4 regions of the Undibacterium sp. Ji83W genome follow, and region 1 is predicted to be linked to each of the others. Evidence: predicted binding sites of a transcription regulator. Region 1 holds the regulator's gene; each other region holds the start of a gene.
The links. The regulator sigma-54, encoded in region 1, starts transcription at its own class of promoters, with help from an activator protein. The targets are predictions, from matches to a motif close to TGGCANGNAANCTGCTTT.

Region 1 (3,168 bases):
ACTGAACGTCAAGGCAGAAAATGCCGTCGTCACCGAAGGCCCGAATGGCGATCAGTTTGTCGTCCTGACTGGCGGCAGTAACCGCAAGGTCAGCTTCCGCCAAAAACGTGATGGCGGCCCTGATCTGTGGGTAGATGGCGAAGCTGACCGTGCCGAATACAATCAAAGTACAGAAATCGTCAAATTCATTTCCAAGGCCAAGGTGCGCTACCTGGAAGGCAAGCGTGTCACCCAGGAACAAGAAGGCGAATACCTGTCTTACGATAGCAAGAATGACTTTTTCATCGGCACCAACTCGACCAGTGGCCAGCATGTGGATGGTTCTGGCAGCCTGAAAATCATCTTGCAACCAAAACCAGAAAAACAGGCTAATTAAGATGACAGTACAGTCCAGCAGCACCTTGCTCGTCAAGGGCCTGCAAAAGCGCTATGGCGCGCGCCAGGTGGTGCGCGATGTTTCCCTGCTACTGAAAAGCGGTGAAGTAGTGGGTTTGCTGGGGCCGAATGGCGCAGGCAAGACCACCTCGTTTTACATGATCGTTGGACTGGTACCTTCCGACGCCGGGGATATCACGATTGATGATGTGAATATTTCACAACTGCCTATCCATGAGCGGGCGGTACTGGGTTTGTCTTATCTGCCGCAAGAAGCTTCGGTATTTCGCAAGCTGACGGTGGAAGACAATATCCGCGCCGTACTCGAATTGCAAAAAGACAGCGAAGGCAAATATCTTGGTGCCAAGAAAATTGAGCAAAGGCTCAATGCTCTGCTGGCAGATTTGCAGATAGAAAAAATACGCGAGAGCCAGGCGCTGTCACTTTCAGGTGGCGAACGCCGCCGGGTAGAGATTGCCCGCGCTCTGGCCACCAACCCCCGCTTTGTGTTGCTGGATGAACCCTTTGCTGGTGTTGACCCGATTGCCGTGATCGAGATCCAGCGCATTGTGCGCTTCCTCAAGGAACGCGGCATAGGCGTGTTGATCACGGACCATAATGTGCGCGAGACCCTGGGTATCTGTGATCACGCTTACATCATTAATCAAGGCGCGGTACTTGCCAGTGGCAAGCCTGACGACATCATACAAAATGAATCTGTACGTCGCGTTTATCTCGGAGAACATTTCCGGATGTGACGGGAATCATCATGAAACAAAGCCTGCAACTACGTACCTCACAACATCTGGCCTTGACGCCGCAATTGCAGCAATCAATACGATTATTGCAGTTATCGACTTTGGAATTGCATCAGGAGCTGGAGACGCTGCTGACTGACAATCCCATGCTGGAACGCGTCGATGATCCGCTCGACCACGCCGTGCGCCTGCTGGCCGACGGTGCCATCAATACCAGCAGCACTTCTGCCGATGCCGGCATGGAAGCACCCGCAGCAAGAGAAGACAGTGACAGGGCTGCTGAACCAGTGGCGGCTGATGCTGAAACCGTCATCAGCAATGACAGCACTACCTCCAGTGAAGAAGACTGGGGCTTTGATGACGTGCAGCATGGCAGCAAATCAGGCGATGATGAAGATGGCCGCCCGCAACTGGGCGCAGCCCATGTCACCCTGCGTGAACACTTGCTGGAACAGATGCGCCTGAACCTGCGCGAACCACGTGACCGCGCCCTGGTCGAGCTGATGATAGATGCGCTGGACAGCAATGGTTACCTGACTGAAACACTGGATGAAATACATGCCAGTTTGCCACTGGAACTTTGTGTAGAACCAGAAGAGCTGGCTTTTGCCCTGAACATGCTGCAAAGCTTTGACCCGGCTGGTGTCGGCGCACGCAGCCCCTCAGAGTGCCTGGCATTGCAAATCAGGCGCTTGCCCAAGATCGCTTTTGTCACGCGCAGGCTGGCGTTGCAAATTGTTGAAACGCAACTGACTTTATTTGCGCAAAGAGATTTCACCAAACTCAAGAAAATCCTCGACTGTGATGATGAAGATTTGCGCGATGCACAAACTGTCATCCGCATGTGCAAACCCAGGCCCGGCATCGCTTTTGCTGCCGATGAATCTGACTATGTGGTGCCAGATGTCATCGTCAGAAAATCGGGCAATGGCTGGCAAGTCATGCTGAATCAGGACGTCATGCCCAGGCTGCGGGTAAGCAGCATGTATGCCAACATCATGAAACAAAACCGCGGCGAAGCAGGCATGGGCGCACAGCTACAGGAAGCGCGCTGGCTCATCAAGAACATGCGGCAACGCTTCGAGACCATATTGCGCGTTGCACAAGCGATAGTCGAAAGGCAACGCAATTTTTTCACGCATGGTGCTGTTGCCATGCGCCCCCTTGTTTTGCGCGAAATTGCTGATACACTAGGATTACACGAGAGCACTATCTCACGTGTTACAACTCAAAAATACATGTTGACCCCACATGGCATGTTTGAGTTGAAGTACTTTTTCGGCAGCCATGTCGCGACGGAAACAGGGGGTGAAGCATCTTCCACCGCGATACGTGCACTCATCAAGCAGTTGATAGGAGCAGAAGACCAGAAAAGCCCACTCTCTGATAGCAAAATTGCAGACATGCTGGGTGAACAGGGCATGGTAATTGCCCGACGGACAGTTGCCAAATACCGTGAAGCCCTGAAAATCCCCCCAGTCAGTTTGCGTAAATCTTTGTAAGCAGTCCTTGTAATCACGGTTTGAATTGCTATATATGATTTAGCTCAAGGCAAATAAATGCCATGCGCTTATTGTTAAAGCAAGTAACATCACTATAGGAGCACAGTATGAATCTCACCATCAGTGGACACCACGTCGAAGTAACTCCTGCAATTCGTGAATATGTACATACCAAACTAGAACGTATCAGGCGGCATTTCGACCAGGTCATTGATATCGCCGTCATCCTGACGGTGGACAAGCTCCGGGAAAAGGAAAAACGACACAAAGCCGACATTAATTTGCATATCAGCGGTAAAGATATCCACGTTGAAAGTCTGGCGCATGATCTGTATGCAGCAATCGATGCACTGGTAGACAAACTTGATCGCCAGGTCATCAAGCATAAAGATAAAATGCAAGACCATCAGCACGACGCCATCAAGCACATACCTGATCCGGCCTCGGCTTCATAAGACCCCAGTCCTTACCCGAACAGGGTTGTGGACATCCAAAACAAGGACGCTAGAAGGCGTCCTTTTTGTTGGGTGAAT
Region 2 (3,168 bases), on a different contig from region 1:
GGCACTTGCCATTACTGTGGCCAAAGTAGCCACAAGGACATGGATTCATGGCTGCAATTAATTGAAAGCGTGCCGGGAAGTCAGCCTGTCTTGCCGCACGAGAAATGGTGATGTGACCAGATTCCAGCGGTTCACGTAAAACTTCCAGCACTTTTCTATCGAACTCGGGTAATTCATCGAGAAAAAGGACGCCACGATGTGCGAGCGAAATTTCACCCGGTCTTGGTGTACCTCCACCCCCAACTAATGCTACCGCAGACGCCGTATGATGAGGCGATCGGTAAGGGCGTGCCTTCCATTTCTCTATGGAAAAGCCTGAAGTCAGGGATTGTACTGCTGCTGATTCCAGTGCCTCCTGATCTGTCATGGTAGGCAAAATGCCTGGGAAGCGGGCGGCCAGCATTGATTTTCCGGTGCCAGGCGGCCCCATCAACAAGACTGAATGCGATCCTGCTGCGGCCACTTCCAGAGCCCGTTTGGCTTGTAACTGGCCTTTGACTTCGGCAAAGTCGGCATATTTGGGGCGGCTGGGTTTGGAACTGGGTCTGTGACGCACCAGTCTTTGTTCGCCATCTACACCAGCAAAGTGAGCGCATACCTGTAGCAGTGAATCTGCAGGATAAATAGCAGCATCGCTGACTAGCGCGGCTTCATCTGCGTTCGCGCGCGGCAAGATGAAGGCGGGTTCCTGTTCAGTATGTTGCAGGCTTTTGCAAATCGCAAATGTCATGGCCAGCGCGCCACGTATCGGCCGCAGTTCGCCCGACAGCGAGAGTTCACCAGCAAATTCATATTGTTCCAGCGCGTCTCCGGGGATTTGCCCGGATGCAGCCAAAATACCAAGGGCAATTGGCAAATCAAAGCGGCCAGATTCCTTGGGCAAATCAGCGGGTGCCAGGTTTACCGTGATGCGCTTGTTGGGAAATTCAAAGCGTGCGTTCTGCAAGGCGGCCCTGACCCTGTCCTTGGATTCCTTGACTTCGGTTTCTGGCAAGCCGACGATGGTGAAGGCAGGGAGGCCATTCGCCAGATGCACTTCCACAGTCACCTGTGGCGCATCCATACCATTCAGGGCGCGGCTTTTGAGGACGGCTAGTGACATGCGGTCTGAGGCGTGTATGAGGTTTATTGGTCTTTTGGTGGCGTTTCCAGTGCAGCCACTCGGGCTTCCAGGGCTTCGAGCTTGGCGCGGGTCTTGGCCAGGACTTGTGCCTGGATATCAAACTCTTCACGCGTGACCAGGTCCAGCTTGGAAAAACCCTGGCTCATCATGGCTTTGACATTTTTTTCTATGTCCTTGGCAGGTGAGTTTTCCAGTGCCTGGCTGATCTTGGCCTGCATGTCATTAAAGAAATTTTGCTTATCCATTTTAATCCTCTATCTTGTAACTGCACACTTATGGTGCAAATCATGCTTTGCCACTTTTTTGTGCGAAATTGCTCTTGCCCAAAATTGGTGCGCAATATGGCTTTTTCGCTTGCAATTTTACCTACGAAGCAATGATAGCGCATCTTGCCCGAACCACGACTGGTATTGCAGCGCAATATAAAAAACAGACGGGACGCAGAGTTTATCTGGCTGTATGCATATTAATACACTCTGGCTGCCGTGCTGCGTATTCACTTTATTGATGAGATAGCCATGGTTGGCACGACTCCTGCTAACAGGTAAGGGAAATAAGAATTTAAGAGTCTGGCCATGCAAGTAGTAATGAGTGTTGTCATTCAGTGCTGAAAACAGATTCTGTCCAGGGTTCAATCAAATCAAATCTTAATCATTAGGGGGAAGCGCAATGAAAAAATTAGTAATCGCCGCTGCTGTAGCCACAACATTCTTTGGTGGTTTTGCCCAAGCAGAAGATGCCAAGCCAGAAGCCAAGCCAGATAATGAAGTCAGCTTCAACATTGGTGTTGTCAGCGAATACCGCTACCGCGCGATTGCCCAATCACGTCTTGACCCGGCTTTGCAAGGTGGCGCTGATTATGTGAATAACCCTAGCGGCTTTTATGCTGGTACATGGTTGTCCACGATCAAATGGACCAAGGATGCGGGTGGCGGTGGCGATCTTGAATGGGATTTGTATGCCGGTAAAAAAGGCGAGATCACCAAAGATGTTTCTTATGACGTCGGCGTCCTGACTTATGTATACCCATCCAATGGGCTGAACAAGGTTGCTGGTTTTGCTGATGCCAACACGACAGAAATTTACGGCCAGTTAGGCATGGGGCCTGCATATATCAAGTATTCACATTCGGTCACCAACCTGTTCGGCTTTATCGATAGCAAGAACAGTGGTTATCTGGATATTGGCGCAAACATTGAGTTGCCTGAAGGTTATACGCTGGCTTTGCACGCTGGCCATCAAACCATCAAGAACAATGGTGCGTACTCTTATTCCGATTGGAAAATCGGTGTGAATAAAGAGTTTTTTGGTGTGAATTTTGGTATCGCAGCGTTGGGCACGAATGCAGAGAAGAAACTGTATGTCACGCCAGCGGGCAAGTTCACCGGCAAAACTACTTTGGTATTGTCTGCAGTTAAAACATTTTAAAAATTCGAGGCGAGCATGAAACTGATTACTGCAATTATCAAGCCTTTTAAGCTGGATGAAGTCCGCGAGGCCTTATCCACCATAGGCGTACAAGGGATCACCGTGACCGAAGTGAAGGGCTTTGGTCGTCAAAAAGGTCATACTGAACTGTACCGTGGTGCAGAGTATGTGGTTGACTTCCTGCCAAAGACAAAAATTGAAGCTGCCGTGGATGATGCGATTGTTGATCGCGCTATCGAAGCGATAGAAACTGCAGCCCGCACCGGCAAGATTGGTGACGGCAAGATTTTTGTCTATGACTTGCAACAAGTTGTGCGCATTCGTACCGGTGAAACCGGCAACGACGCACTCTGATAGCCTACCAGGGAGTTCACATGAAAAAACTGTTGAAGAACATACTGGCAGGGACCGCGTTGCTGGTCACCGTCGGTTTTACATCTGTAGCATCAGCGCAAGATGCATCGGCTAAAGCTGAACCAGCGGCAGCTTCTGCAGCCGCTGCGACTGCGTCGGCCAGTGCATCAGCACCCGCAGTTGCCCCGGCTTCTGCCTCGGCAACTGCAGTAGTTACACCAGCCTCTGCCCCAGCGGCAGCGGCTGATCCCGCAGCTGCCAGT
Region 3 (3,168 bases), on a different contig from region 1:
TCGCGGCTATGAAGTGGTCTCGATGCCGCCACCCAGCTCTGGTGGCGTGCACATCATACAGATGCTGAACATGCTGGAACACTATCCCTTGAAAGAGCAAGGTGCCAACAGCGCGCAGACCCTGCATCAGCTCAGCGAGGTGATGAAACTGGCCTATGCTGACCGTTCTGAATTCCTGGGCGACCCTGATTATTACAAGGTACCGCTCAAGGGCCTGACTTCACGCGCTTATGCGGATGAACTGGTCAAAAAAATCCAGCCAGACCGCGCCACACCTTCCGCCGAAATCAAACCCGGCAAACCCTTGCCTTATGAAAGCGACCAGACCACACATTACAGCGTGGCCGACAAATTCGGCAACGTTGTCGCCACCACCTACACCCTGAACCTGAACTTTGGCAGCGGCATCGTTGCCACTGGCACAGGCATCGTTCTGAACAATGAAATGGACGATTTCTCGGTCAAGGCTGGTGTACCAAATGCCTTTGGCTTGCTGGGTGGCGATGCCAACGCCGTACAGGGCTGGAAGCGGCCTTTAAGTTCGATGTCACCCACGATAGTGCTCAAGGACGGCAAGCCCTTCCTGGTGACCGGCAGCCCTGGTGGCAGCCGCATTATCACGACGACCTTGCAAACCATATTGAACGTCATAGACCATGACATGAACGTGGCAGAAGCCACCATTTCGCCACGCATACACCAGCAATGGATGCCGGATCAGTTGCGCTTTGAAAAAGGCATCAGCATGGACACCTTGCGCCTACTGGAACAAAAAGGCCAGGTATTGCGCCCCACTGCCTCCCTGGGCAAAACCCAGACCATACAAATCGTGCCACAAGGATTTGCCGGTTATTCTGACCCGCGCAATCCAGATGGTAGTGCGCTCGGGTTCTAGGCCCGGCTTACACTCGATAAGTTGCTTTAGCAACATATATTTTGTTTTATCTGCATTATTAAAAAAACATTGACCTAAAGTGTAACAATTTCGAAACAAGTGCAAATTTTTGTATTTAATTGACGTTTTTTGTCACTAAAATTTATCTTTGCAGCATTTCTTCACAGATAGAGTCAAAATATCAAGAAATATCGTGGCTGATGCCAAGCGTTCATTAATTTGAATGTGGTAGATACATGTGCGCATTTAGCTGCCCTGAGCAATCTCAAATTTCTCCTATCAAAGTCAAAGCACTTGACTGCTATTGCACGGTTTTCAATCTCTTATCACTGTACAGCCTGGTATTTACTGCGCATCAACCAGCTTAACAATTACAAGCTTCAATGTTGAAAACAATTGCAGCTATAACCATCCAGCATTGGCGTAAAACCGACAATTCTGAGAGCAATTGTGTGATTGGCACAAAATTTGCCTCTAACTCATAACTAAACTGTTTTTTGCCGCTGGGGAGAGAGAAATGCAAAGATATTCAAAAAAAATTCAGCAAGGCTTTACGCTAATAGAATTGATGATAGTGGTCGCCATTATTGGTATTCTGGCAGCAATCGCCATCCCACAATATTCTGACTATGTTTCCCGTACACGTGCGTCTGGCGCCATATCTGAACTCAATAGCTTGAAAAAAGAGCTGTCCATTTGCTACCAAAATGAAAATAGCTGGACAAACTGCACAGTCATGGGAAGTAATTCCATTCCCACTGTTATCACATCAAAATTTTTGACTAATAACGCGCCTACAATTTCAAATGCAGGTGTTATTACGCAAACTACGACTAGCGCAACTACCACTACAGGGACAGCGTTAAGCATTATATTGACACCAGTGATTTCTTCTGGTCAAAGCAATATGATGTGGACAAACACTGGCACTGTTTGTGATCCGATTCGCGGTCTGAAACCGGGCCAGGGCGGCTGCTAAACCGTCATACAGGATTTAAATCTGAGAACCAAAAGCGATGTCAGGCAGACATCGCATATATTTTTACAGGCTCGCCTGGTTTAAAAGACGCATAGATTTAAGCAAACCGTTTTCACCGTAAGAATTTACGTTCCAGTCCGATGTAAATTCGTCTCTTCGCACCATTTAGTCCACATGGTACGCAAAGCTATATCTACTTTGGCCGCAAACCCTGCTTCGTCCATTAACTTGCTCTGTTTCATTTCTTCTCGCAAATTGTCACGCACTTGCGAAAGTGCATCAATATTGCTGGCAAGCTCTACAACTTTATTGATGTATTCCTCTTCGGTTTGCGCTATCCATTCAGGATGATTAACGCCTTTCAGAATTGAACTTCCCAACAAGCCGACACTAGGCCGTCCCGCCAGCGTCACATAAGGAATCCCCATATACAAAGTCTCAAACAGCGTCGTGCCGGAATTGTGCGGAAAACAGTCCAGGCCTATATCAATCTTTCTCAAAGTATTCCAGGGTGGGGTGTCATAGCCAATTTCCAGGCGGGACTTGTCTATACCAAATGCGGCAAATTTTTCTTCAAGATCCAGTCGCAAATCAGCATTTTTAAAATTTCCGCTATTGATCAATAATTTGGCACCATCTATTCTTTTCAAGATGGCCGCCCAGGCACGTATGGTGAGATGGTTAAGCCTGACTGATCTGGTGAGTGTTCCTAAAGTGACATATCCATTTTTCAGCGCTGGCAGCGAACTCACCTCCCCCATACCATCCGCCGGACGATATGCAAATGATGGTGTCTCCAGACGCCAGAGTTTCTCTGCAAAAACGGCTTCAGCCCCGGACGGTGCACAAGTATCATCCGTCAAGAAATAATCAATTGCTTTCAAACCGGTTGTATACCCATAACCTAACCAGGAAATCTGTATTGGCGCTGGCTTGCGGGCAAAAACCTGTAAGCGATTACTTCCGGTATGACCAGCAAGATCAATCAGGATGTCAATGCCATCAGCTCGTATGCGCTCTGTCAGGGCAGTATCAGATAAACCAGCAGTAGGTATCCAGTGATCAATGTAGCTTTTATAGCGCGCACTGACTTCATCTTCATATTTTAATTCGGCGTAGGCAAATAATTCAAAAGCCTGCCTGTCATGATGCGCAAGTAAAGGCTCAAGAAAATATTGCACTGAATGCCGGCGAAAATCGGGGGAAACATAAGCAACTTTTATTCTGCGCTGTGGATTTCTGTCGTTACTGAATACCTGCCATGTATCCTGATGTTGACGCGCATATTTCTCGT
Region 4 (3,168 bases), on a different contig from region 1:
GTCTTTGTCAAAGAAGCGGAAAGTATTGCCACCGCTGGATTTGGCTTCGTACATGGCGACTTCAACTTGCTTGAGCAGTTCTTCGGCTGAGGTGTTTTGTTTGTCAAACAGGGTGATGCCTATGCTGGCGCTGCTGTGGAATTCGGCATGATCAAGATCGTAGGCTGCAGCCAGGTCTGCGAGGATCTTGGTGGCGATCATTTGTGTTTCTATGGCAGTTTCGCGGATGTTGTCGCCGAGTTCTTCGAGTAACAGCACAAACTCATCACCACCATAGCGTGCCAGGGTGTCGCCCTTGCGTATGCTGTGGGCCAGGCGTTTTGCGGCAACTTGCAAGAGCATGTCGCCTTTGCCGTGGCCGCTACTGTCATTGATGGTTTTGAAATTATCGAGGTCAAGAAACAGTATTGCGCCATACAGGTTACTGCGGCTCTTTGCCAGCAGGCTGTGTTGCAGGCGATCTATCAATAGCCTGCGGTTTGCCAGGCCGGTCAGCGGGTCGTGATAGGCCAGATGTTCCAGCTTTGCTTCAGCAGCTTTTCTTTGGGTGATGTCGAGCATGGTGGCGACATAGTTGATGACTTTGCCGCTTGGGTTCTTGACTGCGGTAATGGTTAGCCATTCTGGATAGACTTCGCCATTTTTTCTGCGATTCCAGATTTCGCCTTGCCAATAGGCGTTGGTGTCAAGTTGTTTGCTCATGTCTTCATAATACGCAGTGCCGTGCAGGCCAGATTTGAGCAGGCTGGTTTGTTTGCCCAGAGCTTCTTCCCGGTTATAGCCAGTGATGCGGGTGAAGGCAAGGTTGACACGTAAGATGGTACGGTGTTGGTCGGTGATAACCATGCCTTCCTGCGCCTCAAAGGCAATGGCGGCAATGCGCAAGTCTTCTTCTACATGTCTGCGTTTCGCACGTTGCCAGCAGATGATTTTTTTGAGGCGTTGTTTTTGTTCAAGCGCTTCTTGCAGCAACTTGACCAGTTTTAGTGTGAGAGCAGTGCTTGCCAGTATGGCCAGAACAAAACTCAGGGCGGTAAGCACAAGCGGCTTTCGCGGGCAGGGGTGGGGCAGCATAATAAATATGGGGATAAAGTATTCAATGGCAGGTTCTGGTTCTGGTTGTTATAGATTCTGTACAAGATCCTTGGGGCGATGCGTGACGAACCTGGCAAAGATGCGATAGTCTAAATGAGCACCAATTTGATATTGATCTATGCGGGCAAAAGTTGATTTTGATCAAGCTTGTTTATTTTGCATGGTGGCAATATGAAAGGCTGTTGCTAACAAATCGTTTTTTTTGCCGCACCTGAAAAGCGCACCAAAATTATGCAAAATAATGATTTTCTTTAAAATTTGCACCAAAATAGTAATTTTTACGTAGTGCGCATTATTTTGGTGCGTTACATGATTTGGCATAATCCTATGTCGTTTCTACTTTCGACAAGAAAACGCCACAAAAACAAGCATTTAACAAATTTCGGATTTATATATGACTGATCTGGATGATGGCATGGTTTCTGCTATTATCCCCGGTGAGTTGAGCCGCCGGGTAAATGTTGTTGGTAAGTTGTAAATAAGGGCAATAAGACAAGGATTGTCTGTTGGTCAATATTACGCAAAACTGGCAGGCGCAGCACTCAGCAATTTCCGAATTTATTTTTTAGCTCTCAGAGGAGTTTCACATGGCAATGACAGCCGCAGAAGTCTTGAAAATGGCGAAAGATAACGAAGTCAAATTCGTTGATTTTCGCTTTGCTGATACCCGAGGCAAAGAACAGCACGTAACTGTTCCAGTTTCCCAGTTCGACATCGATAAATTCGAATCTGGCCACGCATTCGACGGCTCGTCCATCGCTGGCTGGAAAGGTATCGAAGCATCCGACATGTTGTTGATGCCTGATCCATCTACTGCCAATATTGATCCTTTCTTTGAAGAAACCACATTGTTCATGCAATGTGACGTGATCGAGCCATCTGATGGCAAGGGCTATGACCGCGATCCACGTTCCATCGCGAAACGTGCTGAAGCGTATTTGAAATCATCTGGCATTGGTGATACAGCTTACTTTGGCCCGGAACCAGAATTCTTCATTTTCGACAGCGTACGCTGGAAAGTGGACATGTCTGGCTGCTTCGTCAAGATTGATTCTGACGAAGCTTCCTGGACTACAGGCGAAAAACTGGAAGGCGGCAATACTGGCCATCGTCCTACGGTTAAAGGCGGTTACTTCCCGGTTCCTCCAGTCGACAGCTTTCAGGACATGCGTTCTGAAATGTGCCTGATCCTGGAATCCCTGGGTATCCCGGTTGAAGTGCATCACCATGAAGTGGCTGGCGCTGGTCAAAATGAGATCGGTACCAAGTTCTCTACGCTGGTAGAGCGCGCCGACTGGACACAAAACCTGAAATACGTAGTCTGGAATGTTGCCCATACCTACGGCAAGACAGCGACTTTCATGCCTAAGCCTATCGTTGGCGACAACGGTTCTGGCATGCACGTACATCAATCCATCTGGAAAGATGGCAAAAACCTGTTTGCTGGCGACGGCTATGCTGGTTTGTCTGATTTCGCCCTGTACTACATCGGCGGTATCATCAAGCATGCCAAAGCATTGAATGCGATCACTAATCCAGGTACCAACTCTTACAAGCGTCTGGTTCCAGGTTATGAAGCTCCAGTAAAACTGGCTTACTCTGCACGTAACCGTTCTGCTTCCATCCGTATTCCTTACGTTGCCAATCCAAAAGGTCGTCGTATTGAAACACGTTTCCCTGATCCACTGGCTAACCCATACCTGTGCTTCTCTGCACTGATGATGGCAGGTCTGGATGGCGTACAGAACAAGATCCATCCTGGCGAAGCAGCCAGCAAAGATCTGTACCATTTGCCACCAGAAGAAGATGCATTGATCCCAACAGTGTGCGCTTCTTTGGAAGAAGCACTGGATGCATTGAACAAAGACCGCGAGTTCCTGACACGTGGTGGTGTATTCAGCGACAGCATGATCGATGCCTACATTGATTTGAAAATGCAAGAAGTACAACGCTATCGCATGACAACTCACCCTGTCGAATTTGACATGTACTATTCTCTGTAATTACTCTCTGTAATCAGGGTAAAAGCACAAAAAAGCGGGGGTAACCCCGCTTTTTTTGTTACAAATGCTA

Region 2: a site for sigma-54 is predicted at 1,647-1,664, ahead of ACO0LD_RS14465 (TorF family putative porin). Genes of this name have one in related genera too.
Region 3: a site for sigma-54 is predicted at 1,353-1,370, ahead of ACO0LD_RS30305 (pilin). Genes of this name have one in related genera too.
Region 4: a site for sigma-54 is predicted at 1,507-1,524, ahead of glnA (type I glutamate--ammonia ligase). Genes of this name have one in related genera too.

Annotation. Positions count from the first base shown of each region.
Region 1 covers NZ_JBMPOZ010000034.1:34,458-37,625, forward strand. Annotated here, with positions in the region: gene lptA (lipopolysaccharide transport periplasmic protein LptA) at 1-376, shown strand, start outside; gene lptB (LPS export ABC transporter ATP-binding protein) at 378-1,133, shown strand; gene ACO0LD_RS30175 (RNA polymerase factor sigma-54) at 1,145-2,635, shown strand; gene hpf (ribosome hibernation-promoting factor, HPF/YfiA family) at 2,743-3,090, shown strand.
Region 2 covers NZ_JBMPOZ010000007.1:269,906-273,073, reverse strand. Annotated here, with positions in the region: partial or broken gene ACO0LD_RS14475 (YifB family Mg chelatase-like AAA ATPase) at 1-1,102, opposite strand, end outside; gene ACO0LD_RS14470 (accessory factor UbiK family protein) at 1,126-1,368, opposite strand; gene ACO0LD_RS14465 (TorF family putative porin) at 1,793-2,551, shown strand; gene ACO0LD_RS14460 (P-II family nitrogen regulator) at 2,567-2,905, shown strand; gene ACO0LD_RS14455 (ammonium transporter) at 2,926-3,168, shown strand, end outside.
Region 3 covers NZ_JBMPOZ010000035.1:28,268-31,435, reverse strand. Annotated here, with positions in the region: gene ggt (gamma-glutamyltransferase) at 1-895, shown strand, start outside; gene ACO0LD_RS30305 (pilin) at 1,413-1,874, shown strand; gene ACO0LD_RS30300 (tetratricopeptide repeat protein) at 2,000-3,168, opposite strand, start outside.
Region 4 covers NZ_JBMPOZ010000031.1:11,900-15,067, reverse strand. Annotated here, with positions in the region: gene ACO0LD_RS29545 (putative bifunctional diguanylate cyclase/phosphodiesterase) at 1-1,041, opposite strand, end outside; gene glnA (type I glutamate--ammonia ligase) at 1,683-3,098, shown strand.